4 regions of the Bacillus sp. N5-665 genome follow, and region 4 is predicted to be linked to each of the others. Evidence: a T-box and tRNA genes for the amino acid it is inferred to sense, from the RefSeq annotation. Region 4 holds a T-box; the other regions hold tRNA genes.
What was found. A T-box is a leader RNA that pairs with one kind of tRNA and senses whether it is charged. The one in region 4 lies ahead of lysS (lysine--tRNA ligase), so its partner is inferred to be a tRNA-Lys.
Positions count from the first base shown of each region.

Region 1: it encodes a tRNA-Lys, which carries the amino acid that the T-box ahead of lysS (lysine--tRNA ligase) is inferred to sense. The anticodon was not compared.
Region 2: it encodes a tRNA-Lys, which carries the amino acid that the T-box ahead of lysS (lysine--tRNA ligase) is inferred to sense. The anticodon was not compared.
Region 3: it encodes a tRNA-Lys, which carries the amino acid that the T-box ahead of lysS (lysine--tRNA ligase) is inferred to sense. The anticodon was not compared.

Region 1 covers NZ_CP093325.1:5,274,631-5,276,808, reverse strand. The annotation lists gene MNO09_RS29575 (SprT family protein) at 1-323, shown strand, start outside; tRNA gene MNO09_RS29570 (tRNA-Asn) at 438-512, shown strand; tRNA gene MNO09_RS29565 (tRNA-Ser) at 516-606, shown strand; tRNA gene MNO09_RS29560 (tRNA-Glu) at 615-689, shown strand; tRNA gene MNO09_RS29555 (tRNA-Val) at 694-769, shown strand; tRNA gene MNO09_RS29550 (tRNA-Met) at 794-870, shown strand; tRNA gene MNO09_RS29545 (tRNA-Asp) at 874-949, shown strand; tRNA gene MNO09_RS29540 (tRNA-Gln) at 1,037-1,111, shown strand; tRNA gene MNO09_RS29535 (tRNA-Lys) at 1,117-1,189, shown strand; tRNA gene MNO09_RS29530 (tRNA-Leu) at 1,206-1,288, shown strand; tRNA gene MNO09_RS29525 (tRNA-Arg) at 1,386-1,462, shown strand; tRNA gene MNO09_RS29520 (tRNA-Pro) at 1,466-1,542, shown strand; tRNA gene MNO09_RS29515 (tRNA-Gly) at 1,544-1,614, shown strand; rRNA gene MNO09_RS29510 (16S ribosomal RNA) at 1,692-2,178, shown strand, end outside.
Region 2 covers NZ_CP093325.1:5,364,338-5,366,515, forward strand. The annotation lists gene MNO09_RS30010 (glycerate kinase) at 1-553, opposite strand, end outside; tRNA gene MNO09_RS30015 (tRNA-Ala) at 669-741, opposite strand; tRNA gene MNO09_RS30020 (tRNA-Gly) at 752-823, opposite strand; tRNA gene MNO09_RS30025 (tRNA-Lys) at 829-904, opposite strand; tRNA gene MNO09_RS30030 (tRNA-Gln) at 910-984, opposite strand; tRNA gene MNO09_RS30035 (tRNA-Tyr) at 1,050-1,133, opposite strand; tRNA gene MNO09_RS30040 (tRNA-Val) at 1,151-1,226, opposite strand; tRNA gene MNO09_RS30045 (tRNA-Glu) at 1,232-1,306, opposite strand; tRNA gene MNO09_RS30050 (tRNA-Thr) at 1,329-1,401, opposite strand; tRNA gene MNO09_RS30055 (tRNA-Asn) at 1,406-1,480, opposite strand; rRNA gene rrf (5S ribosomal RNA) at 1,490-1,605, opposite strand; rRNA gene MNO09_RS30065 (23S ribosomal RNA) at 1,656-2,178, opposite strand, start outside.
Region 3 covers NZ_CP093325.1:4,784,764-4,786,941, reverse strand. The annotation lists rRNA gene MNO09_RS27320 (23S ribosomal RNA) at 1-826, shown strand, start outside; rRNA gene rrf (5S ribosomal RNA) at 928-1,043, shown strand; tRNA gene MNO09_RS27310 (tRNA-Val) at 1,049-1,124, shown strand; tRNA gene MNO09_RS27305 (tRNA-Tyr) at 1,133-1,216, shown strand; tRNA gene MNO09_RS27300 (tRNA-Gln) at 1,228-1,302, shown strand; tRNA gene MNO09_RS27295 (tRNA-Lys) at 1,307-1,382, shown strand; tRNA gene MNO09_RS27290 (tRNA-Leu) at 1,397-1,477, shown strand; tRNA gene MNO09_RS27285 (tRNA-Gly) at 1,507-1,581, shown strand; tRNA gene MNO09_RS27280 (tRNA-Leu) at 1,598-1,686, shown strand; tRNA gene MNO09_RS27275 (tRNA-Arg) at 1,690-1,763, shown strand; tRNA gene MNO09_RS27270 (tRNA-Pro) at 1,774-1,847, shown strand; tRNA gene MNO09_RS27265 (tRNA-Ala) at 1,863-1,935, shown strand; tRNA gene MNO09_RS27260 (tRNA-Ser) at 1,956-2,048, shown strand; tRNA gene MNO09_RS27255 (tRNA-Ser) at 2,107-2,178, shown strand, end outside.
Region 4 covers NZ_CP093325.1:2,965,737-2,967,914, forward strand. The annotation lists gene lysS (lysine--tRNA ligase) at 1-1,105, opposite strand, end outside; T-box leader at 1,188-1,444, opposite strand; gene MNO09_RS17920 (DUF2197 domain-containing protein) at 1,512-1,682, opposite strand; gene MNO09_RS17925 (class I SAM-dependent methyltransferase) at 1,913-2,178, shown strand, end outside.

The DNA of each region.
Region 1 (2,178 bases), 2.3 Mb from region 4:
TTGAACTGAATTATCGATATTACGAAATGTATGGGAAAGAAGAGTTAGTCGGAATCATTAAACATGAGCTTTGTCATTATCACTTACATATTACAGGAAGGGGCTATAAGCACCGGGATAGAGATTTTCGTGAATTGTTAAAAGAAGTTGATGCGCCACGCTTTTGTAAACGAATAATTAATGAAGAGAAGGAAAAAAAGGTTTATACGTATGAATGTATGGGCTGTTTGCTTCAATATGTAAGAAGACGTCAAATAAATACAAAAAGATATGTCTGCGGAAAGTGTAAAGGGAAACTGAACCTGATAAAGAAAACATCTTGACAGTGAAAACGCAATCCAGTATATTATAAACATGTCACGTTTGTACAAGATGTTGTGAAAAAACATCTTGACTTACGATAAGAAATTTTATAAGATACAAATTGTCATTATTATTCCGCAGTAGCTCAGTGGTAGAGCTATCGGCTGTTAACCGATCGGTCGTAGGTTCGAGTCCTACCTGCGGAGCCATACAGAGAAGTACCCAAGTGGCTCAAGGGGCTCCCCTGCTAAGGGAGTAGATCGCTAACGCGGTGCGAGGGTTCGAATCCCTTCTTCTCTGCCATACATACTGGCCCGTTGGTCAAGTGGTTAAGACACCGCCCTTTCACGGCGGTAACACGGGTTCGAATCCCGTACGGGTCACCACTTCGGAGGATTAGCTCAGCTGGGAGAGCACCTGCCTTACAAGCAGGGGGTCGGCGGTTCGATCCCGTCATCCTCCACCATATAAATTATATAAATAGTATCATCGCGGGGTGGAGCAGCACGGTAGCTCGTCGGGCTCATAACCCGAAGGTCGCAGGTTCAAATCCTGTCCCCGCAACCAAATGGTCCCGTGGTGTAGTGGTTAACATGCCTGCCTGTCACGCAGGAGATCGCCGGTTCGACCCCGGTCGGGACCGCCATTTTAACTTCTGCTATTTGGCAGTTGTTTTTTATTGGGCATTATGTTACAATAACATTTGTCTTTGAAAAGAAGATAAATATTTCGATGGGCTATAGCCAAGCGGTAAGGCAACGGACTTTGACTCCGTCATGCGCTGGTTCGAATCCAGCTAGCCCAGCCATTTACGAGCCATTAGCTCAGTTGGTAGAGCATCTGACTTTTAATCAGAGGGTCGAAGGTTCGAATCCTTCATGGCTCACTTTTGTTTTTTCCGCGCGGTCGTGGCGGAACGGCAGACGCGCTAGGTTGAGGGCCTAGTGGGGGAAACCCCGTGGAGGTTCAAGTCCTCTCGGCCGCATCAAAAAATCTTTCAAAAAAGTACTTGCATTTGAAAATGTAGTATGATAAGATAATCGAGTCGCCAAAATACAACGACGAAAAAACATCATGAATAAGCGCCCGTAGCTCAATTGGATAGAGCGTTTGACTACGGATCAAGAGGTTAGGGGTTCGACTCCTCTCGGGCGCGCCATAACGGGAAGTGGCTCAGCTTGGTAGAGCACCTGGTTTGGGACCAGGGGGTCGCAGGTTCAAATCCTGTCTTCCCGACCACGCGGGTGTAGTTTAGTGGTAAAACAAGAGCCTTCCAAGCTCTGGTCGAGAGTTCGATTCTCTTCACCCGCTTTTAGTTCTTTGAAAACTGAACGAAACAAACAACGTGAAACGTCAATTTTTATTTTTAGATGCTAGACAAACTAACTTTATTGGAGAGTTTGATCCTGGCTCAGGATGAACGCTGGCGGCGTGCCTAATACATGCAAGTCGAGCGAATGGATTGAGAGCTTGCTCTCAAGAAGTTAGCGGCGGACGGGTGAGTAACACGTGGGTAACCTGCCCATAAGACTGGGATAACTCCGGGAAACCGGGGCTAATACCGGATAATATTTTGAACTGCATGGTTCGAAATTGAAAGGCGGCTTCGGCTGTCACTTATGGATGGACCCGCGTCGCATTAGCTAGTTGGTGAGGTAACGGCTCACCAAGGCAACGATGCGTAGCCGACCTGAGAGGGTGATCGGCCACACTGGGACTGAGACACGGCCCAGACTCCTACGGGAGGCAGCAGTAGGGAATCTTCCGCAATGGACGAAAGTCTGACGGAGCAACGCCGCGTGAGTGATGAAGGCTTTCGGGTCGTAAAACTCTGTTGTTAGGGAAGAACAAGTGCTAGTTGAATAAGCTGGCACC
Region 2 (2,178 bases), 2.4 Mb from region 4:
GCAGTAAGCGTGAATCCATGCATGAAAAATCAATAGCGACAATCGAATGTAATGTTCCTCCAGATGGCTCTATTACTTCCCCTTTTCCATTTATAAACCTGACCCCTAAAGCTGACAGCATACCTGCTCCACCATCATTTGTAGCACTTCCGCCAAGTCCTAAAATAATGTGCTCAGCTCCTTCGTCTAGCGCATGTAGTATAAGCTCTCCGGTTCCTTTAGTCGTTGTAATAAGTGGGTTTCGCTTTTTAACCGGAACGTGTTGTAATCCTGATGCTGCTGCCATTTCAATAAACGCTGTCTTTTTATCTTTAGACATACCGTAAAAGGCTTGTATACGTTCTCTAAGCGGCCCTGTCACATGAAGAGGTATCATTCTTCCATCAGTAGCATCCACAAGTGAATCAACCGTTCCTTCACCTCCATCTCCAATTGGTATTTTTACGTACTCTGCTTTAGGAAAAATTGCTCCAAATCCTCTTTCAATAGCTTCACATACTTTTATAGCTTTTAAGCTTTCTTTATATGAATCAGATGCAATAACAACTTTCACAATTATCCCCATCCTTTATTTTCGCGTTTTCTCCATTTTAAATGACAAATATGAAAGTTGTCTTTTTAAATACAAAAAAAGCTTACATCATATGATATAAGCTTTTTTATTTAGATGGAGCCTAGCGGGATCGAACCGCTGACCTCCTGCGTGCAAGGCAGGCGCTCTCCCAGCTGAGCTAAGGCCCCTTAGTAATAAAGCGGAAGACGGGATTCGAACCCGCGACCCCAACCTTGGCAAGGTTGTATTCTACCACTGAACTACTTCCGCGAAAATGGTGAGCCATGAAGGATTCGAACCTTCGACCCTCTGATTAAAAGTCAGATGCTCTACCAACTGAGCTAATGGCTCGTAAATGGCTGGGCTAGCTGGATTCGAACCAGCGCATGACGGAGTCAAAGTCCGTTGCCTTACCGCTTGGCTATAGCCCATTAATATTTACTAGTATGGTTATCTTTTCAAAAAAATAAACCCTCTCAGGTTATTTTAAAGAAAATGGTGGAGGGGGGCAGATTCGAACTGCCGAACCCGAAGGAGCGGATTTACAGTCCGCCGCGTTTAGCCACTTCGCTACCCCTCCGACATTTAAAATATATATGGTGGAGGATGACGGGATCGAACCGCCGACCCCCTGCTTGTAAGGCAGGTGCTCTCCCAGCTGAGCTAATCCTCCAAAAGTGGTGACCCGTACGGGATTCGAACCCGTGTTACCGCCGTGAAAGGGCGGTGTCTTAACCACTTGACCAACGGGCCAAAAATTTCAAAACTCTTCCCAAGCTTCCAACCGGGCTTGAACCGGTGACCTCTTCCTTACCATGGAAGTGCTCTACCAGCTGAGCTATGGAAGCATAATGGCTCCGCAGGTAGGACTCGAACCTACGACCGATCGGTTAACAGCCGATAGCTCTACCACTGAGCTACTGCGGAATAATATAAGCCTGGCAACGTCCTACTCTCACAGGGACAAGGTCCCAACTACCATCGGCGCTAGAGAGCTTAACTTCCGTGTTCGGTATGGGAACGGGTGTGACCTCTCTGCCATCATTACCAGACTATTGAAGGTATATTCCTTCAAAACTAGATAACATTTGCTACATATTATATGGTTAAGTCCTCGATCTATTAGTATTCGTCAGCTCCACATGTCACCATGCTTCCACCTCGAACCTATCAACCTGATCATCTTTCAGGGATCTTACTAGCTTACGCTATGGGAAATCTCATCTTGAGGGGGGCTTCATGCTTAGATGCTTTCAGCACTTATCCCTTCCGCACATAGCTACCCAGCTATGCCCTTGGCAGAACAACTGGTACACCAGCGGTGCGTCCATCCCGGTCCTCTCGTACTAAGGACAGCTCCTCTCAAATTTCCTACGCCCACGACGGATAGGGACCGAACTGTCTCACGACGTTCTGAACCCAGCTCGCGTACCGCTTTAATGGGCGAACAGCCCAACCCTTGGGACCGACTACAGCCCCAGGATGCGATGAGCCGACATCGAGGTGCCAAACCTCCCCGTCGATGTGGACTCTTGGGGGAGATAAGCCTGTTATCCCCGGGGTAGCTTTTATCCGTTGAGCGATGGCCCTTCCATGCGGAACCACCGGATCACTAAGCCCGACTT
Region 3 (2,178 bases), 1.8 Mb from region 4:
TTTACTGTAGCCTGATATTGAATTTTGGTACATTTTGTACAGGATAGGCGGGAGCCATTGAAACCGGAGCGCTAGCTTCGGTGGAGGCGCTGGTGGGATACCGCCCTGAATGTATTGAAATTCTAACCTACGGGTCTTATCGACCCGGGAGACAGTGTCAGGTGGGCAGTTTGACTGGGGCGGTCGCCTCCTAAAGTGTAACGGAGGCGCCCAAAGGTTCCCTCAGAATGGTTGGAAATCATTCGTAGAGTGCAAAGGCATAAGGGAGCTTGACTGCGAGACCTACAAGTCGAGCAGGGACGAAAGTCGGGCTTAGTGATCCGGTGGTTCCGCATGGAAGGGCCATCGCTCAACGGATAAAAGCTACCCCGGGGATAACAGGCTTATCTCCCCCAAGAGTCCACATCGACGGGGAGGTTTGGCACCTCGATGTCGGCTCATCGCATCCTGGGGCTGTAGTCGGTCCCAAGGGTTGGGCTGTTCGCCCATTAAAGCGGTACGCGAGCTGGGTTCAGAACGTCGTGAGACAGTTCGGTCCCTATCCGTCGTGGGCGTAGGAAATTTGAGAGGAGCTGTCCTTAGTACGAGAGGACCGGGATGGACGCACCGCTGGTGTACCAGTTGTTCTGCCAAGGGCATAGCTGGGTAGCTATGTGCGGAAGGGATAAGTGCTGAAAGCATCTAAGCATGAAGCCCCCCTCAAGATGAGATTTCCCATAGCGTAAGCTAGTAAGATCCCTGAAAGATGATCAGGTTGATAGGTTCGAGGTGGAAGCATGGTGACATGTGGAGCTGACGAATACTAATAGATCGAGGACTTAACCATATAATATGAAGCAATGTTATCTAGTTTTGAAAGAATATAAAAAACTTGTTGACTTTAAAAGTTAAATAAGTTAAAATGATTCTTGTCTTAAATGAATATAGTCTGGTAATGATGGCAGAGAGGTCACACCCGTTCCCATACCGAACACGGAAGTTAAGCTCTCTAGCGCCGATGGTAGTTGGGACCTTGTCCCTGTGAGAGTAGGACGTTGCCAGGCAAAATGGAGGATTAGCTCAGCTGGGAGAGCACCTGCCTTACAAGCAGGGGGTCGGCGGTTCGATCCCGTCATCCTCCACCATATATGTCGGAGGGGTAGCGAAGTGGCTAAACGCGGCGGACTGTAAATCCGCTCCTTCGGGTTCGGCAGTTCGAATCTGCCCCCCTCCACCATTCTTAATTAATGGGCTATAGCCAAGCGGTAAGGCAACGGACTTTGACTCCGTCATGCGCTGGTTCGAATCCAGCTAGCCCAGCCATTAAGAGCCATTAGCTCAGTTGGTAGAGCATCTGACTTTTAATCAGAGGGTCGAAGGTTCGAATCCTTCATGGCTCACCATTTTAACAAAATATGCGGGTGTGGCGGAATTGGCAGACGCACTAGACTTAGGATCTAGCGCCTTTGGCGTGGGGGTTCGACTCCCTTCACCCGCACTTTTAATAAAATAACTCAAACATGTCTTGCGGAAGTAGTTCAGTGGTAGAATACAACCTTGCCAAGGTTGGGGTCGCGGGTTCGAATCCCGTCTTCCGCTCCAATTTTCAATATGACATGCCGGGGTGGCGGAACAGGCAGACGCACAGGACTTAAAATCCTGCGGTGGGTGACCACCGTGCGGGTTCGACCCCCGCCCTCGGCACCATATGCGCCCGTAGCTCAATTGGATAGAGCGTTTGACTACGGATCAAGAGGTTAGGGGTTCGACTCCTCTCGGGCGCGCTTTTATTAACGGGAAGTGGCTCAGCTTGGTAGAGCACCTGGTTTGGGACCAGGGGGTCGCAGGTTCAAATCCTGTCTTCCCGATATTCCCAAAAACATGGGGCCTTAGCTCAGCTGGGAGAGCGCCTGCCTTGCACGCAGGAGGTCAGCGGTTCGATCCCGCTAGGCTCCACTTTATTTATTATATGTCTCGGAGGTATACCCAAGTTCGGCTGAAGGGATCGGTCTTGAAAACCGACAGGCGGTGAGAATCGCGCGGGGGTTCGAATCCCTCTACCTCCTCCATTTTCTTTTTAAATGGTTTAGATACATATAATAATAAAATTTTTGTTTTTTCCTTCATGGAGGTATACCCAAGTTCGGCTGAAGGGATCGGTCTTGAAAACCGACAGGCGGCGAGAGTCGCGCGGGGGTT
Region 4 (2,178 bases):
TAAACTTTGGATACTCTTTAAACCCGCTATCAACTTTAGAGAGTTTAATTGCATCAAATAAATCTTCATTTTTGAGCGTTTTATTTTCATAACTATCTTTTAATCGTTCATACTCTGTATAATTGCGAATCACATCTTCATCAAGGCCGATATGAAAAGCTGCGTTTGGTCTATATTTAGCAAACATAAAAAGAATCACTTCGGGCAAATACACTTTTAACAGCTCGCTAGGTGTAATACTATTCCCTGAAGAACTAGACATTTTTTTATGATTCCCTTTAATGCCAATGAAATCATAAGAAACATAATGAGGAGCTTCACGATTGAATATTTCCATCGCAATTTCCTTTGATACATTATAACTACCCGTTTCTGATGAATGATCTCTTCCGCCCGGTTCAAAAATAACATCCTCTATCATCCACCTCATCGGCCAATCGATTTTCCAATTCAATTTCATTATATTTGTATCTAAGACCGATAATTCATTTTGCTTTCCACATTCACATTCATACCGTACTGTTTTTAACACTTCATCAAAATGTGTAATCGTTGTTGCATCTTTCCCGCATCTCTCACAATATAACGTAACCGGATAAAAGCTCTCTCGCTCTTCTTCACTACACTCCCCAGTTTTAAATCTCATTAAAATATCATATATTTCTTTTCTTTTATATAAAGCCTCTAATATGTTTTTGTTATACCTTCCGCTTCTATATTCAGCATGTTGGTATATGAATTCCACTTCAATCCCAAATACTTGAAGCGATTTCTCAAACTCTTTTTCAAAATGCCCTGCATACGAATTATGACAGCCATATGGATCTGGAATATCACAGTATGGCATACCAATATATTTTGCAAAAGATGGATCAATATTTTTAGGGACTTTTCTAAACCTATCATAATCATCCCATGAAAATATAAAACGAGTCTTTTTCCCTAAATCTTGAAGTGCTCTTACAACGAAATAAGTCGTTATTATTTCGCGAAAGTTCCCGATATGAACAGAACCAGATGGACTTATTCCAGATGCGCAAACAAAAGTTTCTTTATTTGGATGTTTTCTTATTAATTCATGTGCTACTTCATACGCCCAATGCATATGTTATTCACCTCAATTATTATTTGTTTTCATATTTTCAAATTTATGCAATAAAAAAACTCCCACCCCCAAGATTATTCATCTTGAGGACGAGAGTTGTTAGCTTCGCGGTACCACCTCAGTTTGTTAATACGTCGCCATATTAACCTCTTCAGGTACGGCAAAATATGCTTATACCCTATCTCTATAACGGGAGAATCCGTCGCACCATCCCTAAACAAATTAGTTCCTTGCGCAGCTCCAAGTCTTTTTTCATTAAGATTTATACCGCTCATTCTCAGCAACCAGAGCTCTCTGTACGTAACCTTTCTTAACTACTCTTCTCTTCCATGCCACTTTATATATTAGTTTTTTTCATATGATAATTTATAATGCTTTTATTGTCAAACTTTTCCGGACATATAAGCTATCTAAATAAATGCTTTATCGCTTCTAATTGAATTTTGTGGCTACACTCATCGCAACAATAAGTTCCTTTCGGTTTCTCTTTAAATCGCTTATATTTTTCACTACCTTCGTAAACACGAAATACATTTTTACAAGAAAAGCAAACAATTTCATAAAACATCATATGCATTTTCCTCTCCATGTTTATACATTTTTTTAATCACTTAAGAAAATCAGTTTTCCACAGTAAGAATCTTAATATCTCTGGCTAAAAGGTTTACCTATATTCTTATCGAATTATACAAATATCTTATAAAGCGAGGTGAAAATCTTGATCAGTAATATAGAATTAGTTTTAGATGCTTTAGCAAGTTTTGCTAAAGGACCTCGTTAGAATGAAAGTATTGGAGTTGAAATACAATGAATCGTATTAATTACATAAGACACGAAGAAAAGAAATATCATGACCTTTGCTATGAACAATACAAATTATTTGAAACTGGCTCTTGGCTTTACAAACCGGTTAAAACAGTTATGGATTTAATAATGGATTACTTTGAAGGACAAAACAACTTGCAAGTACTTGATCTCGGCTCTGGCGTTGGAAGAAATAGTATTCCAATTGCACAAAAAATAAAAAATGCTAGTGGTACTGTTACATGTGTGGACTTACTGGATTCCGCTTT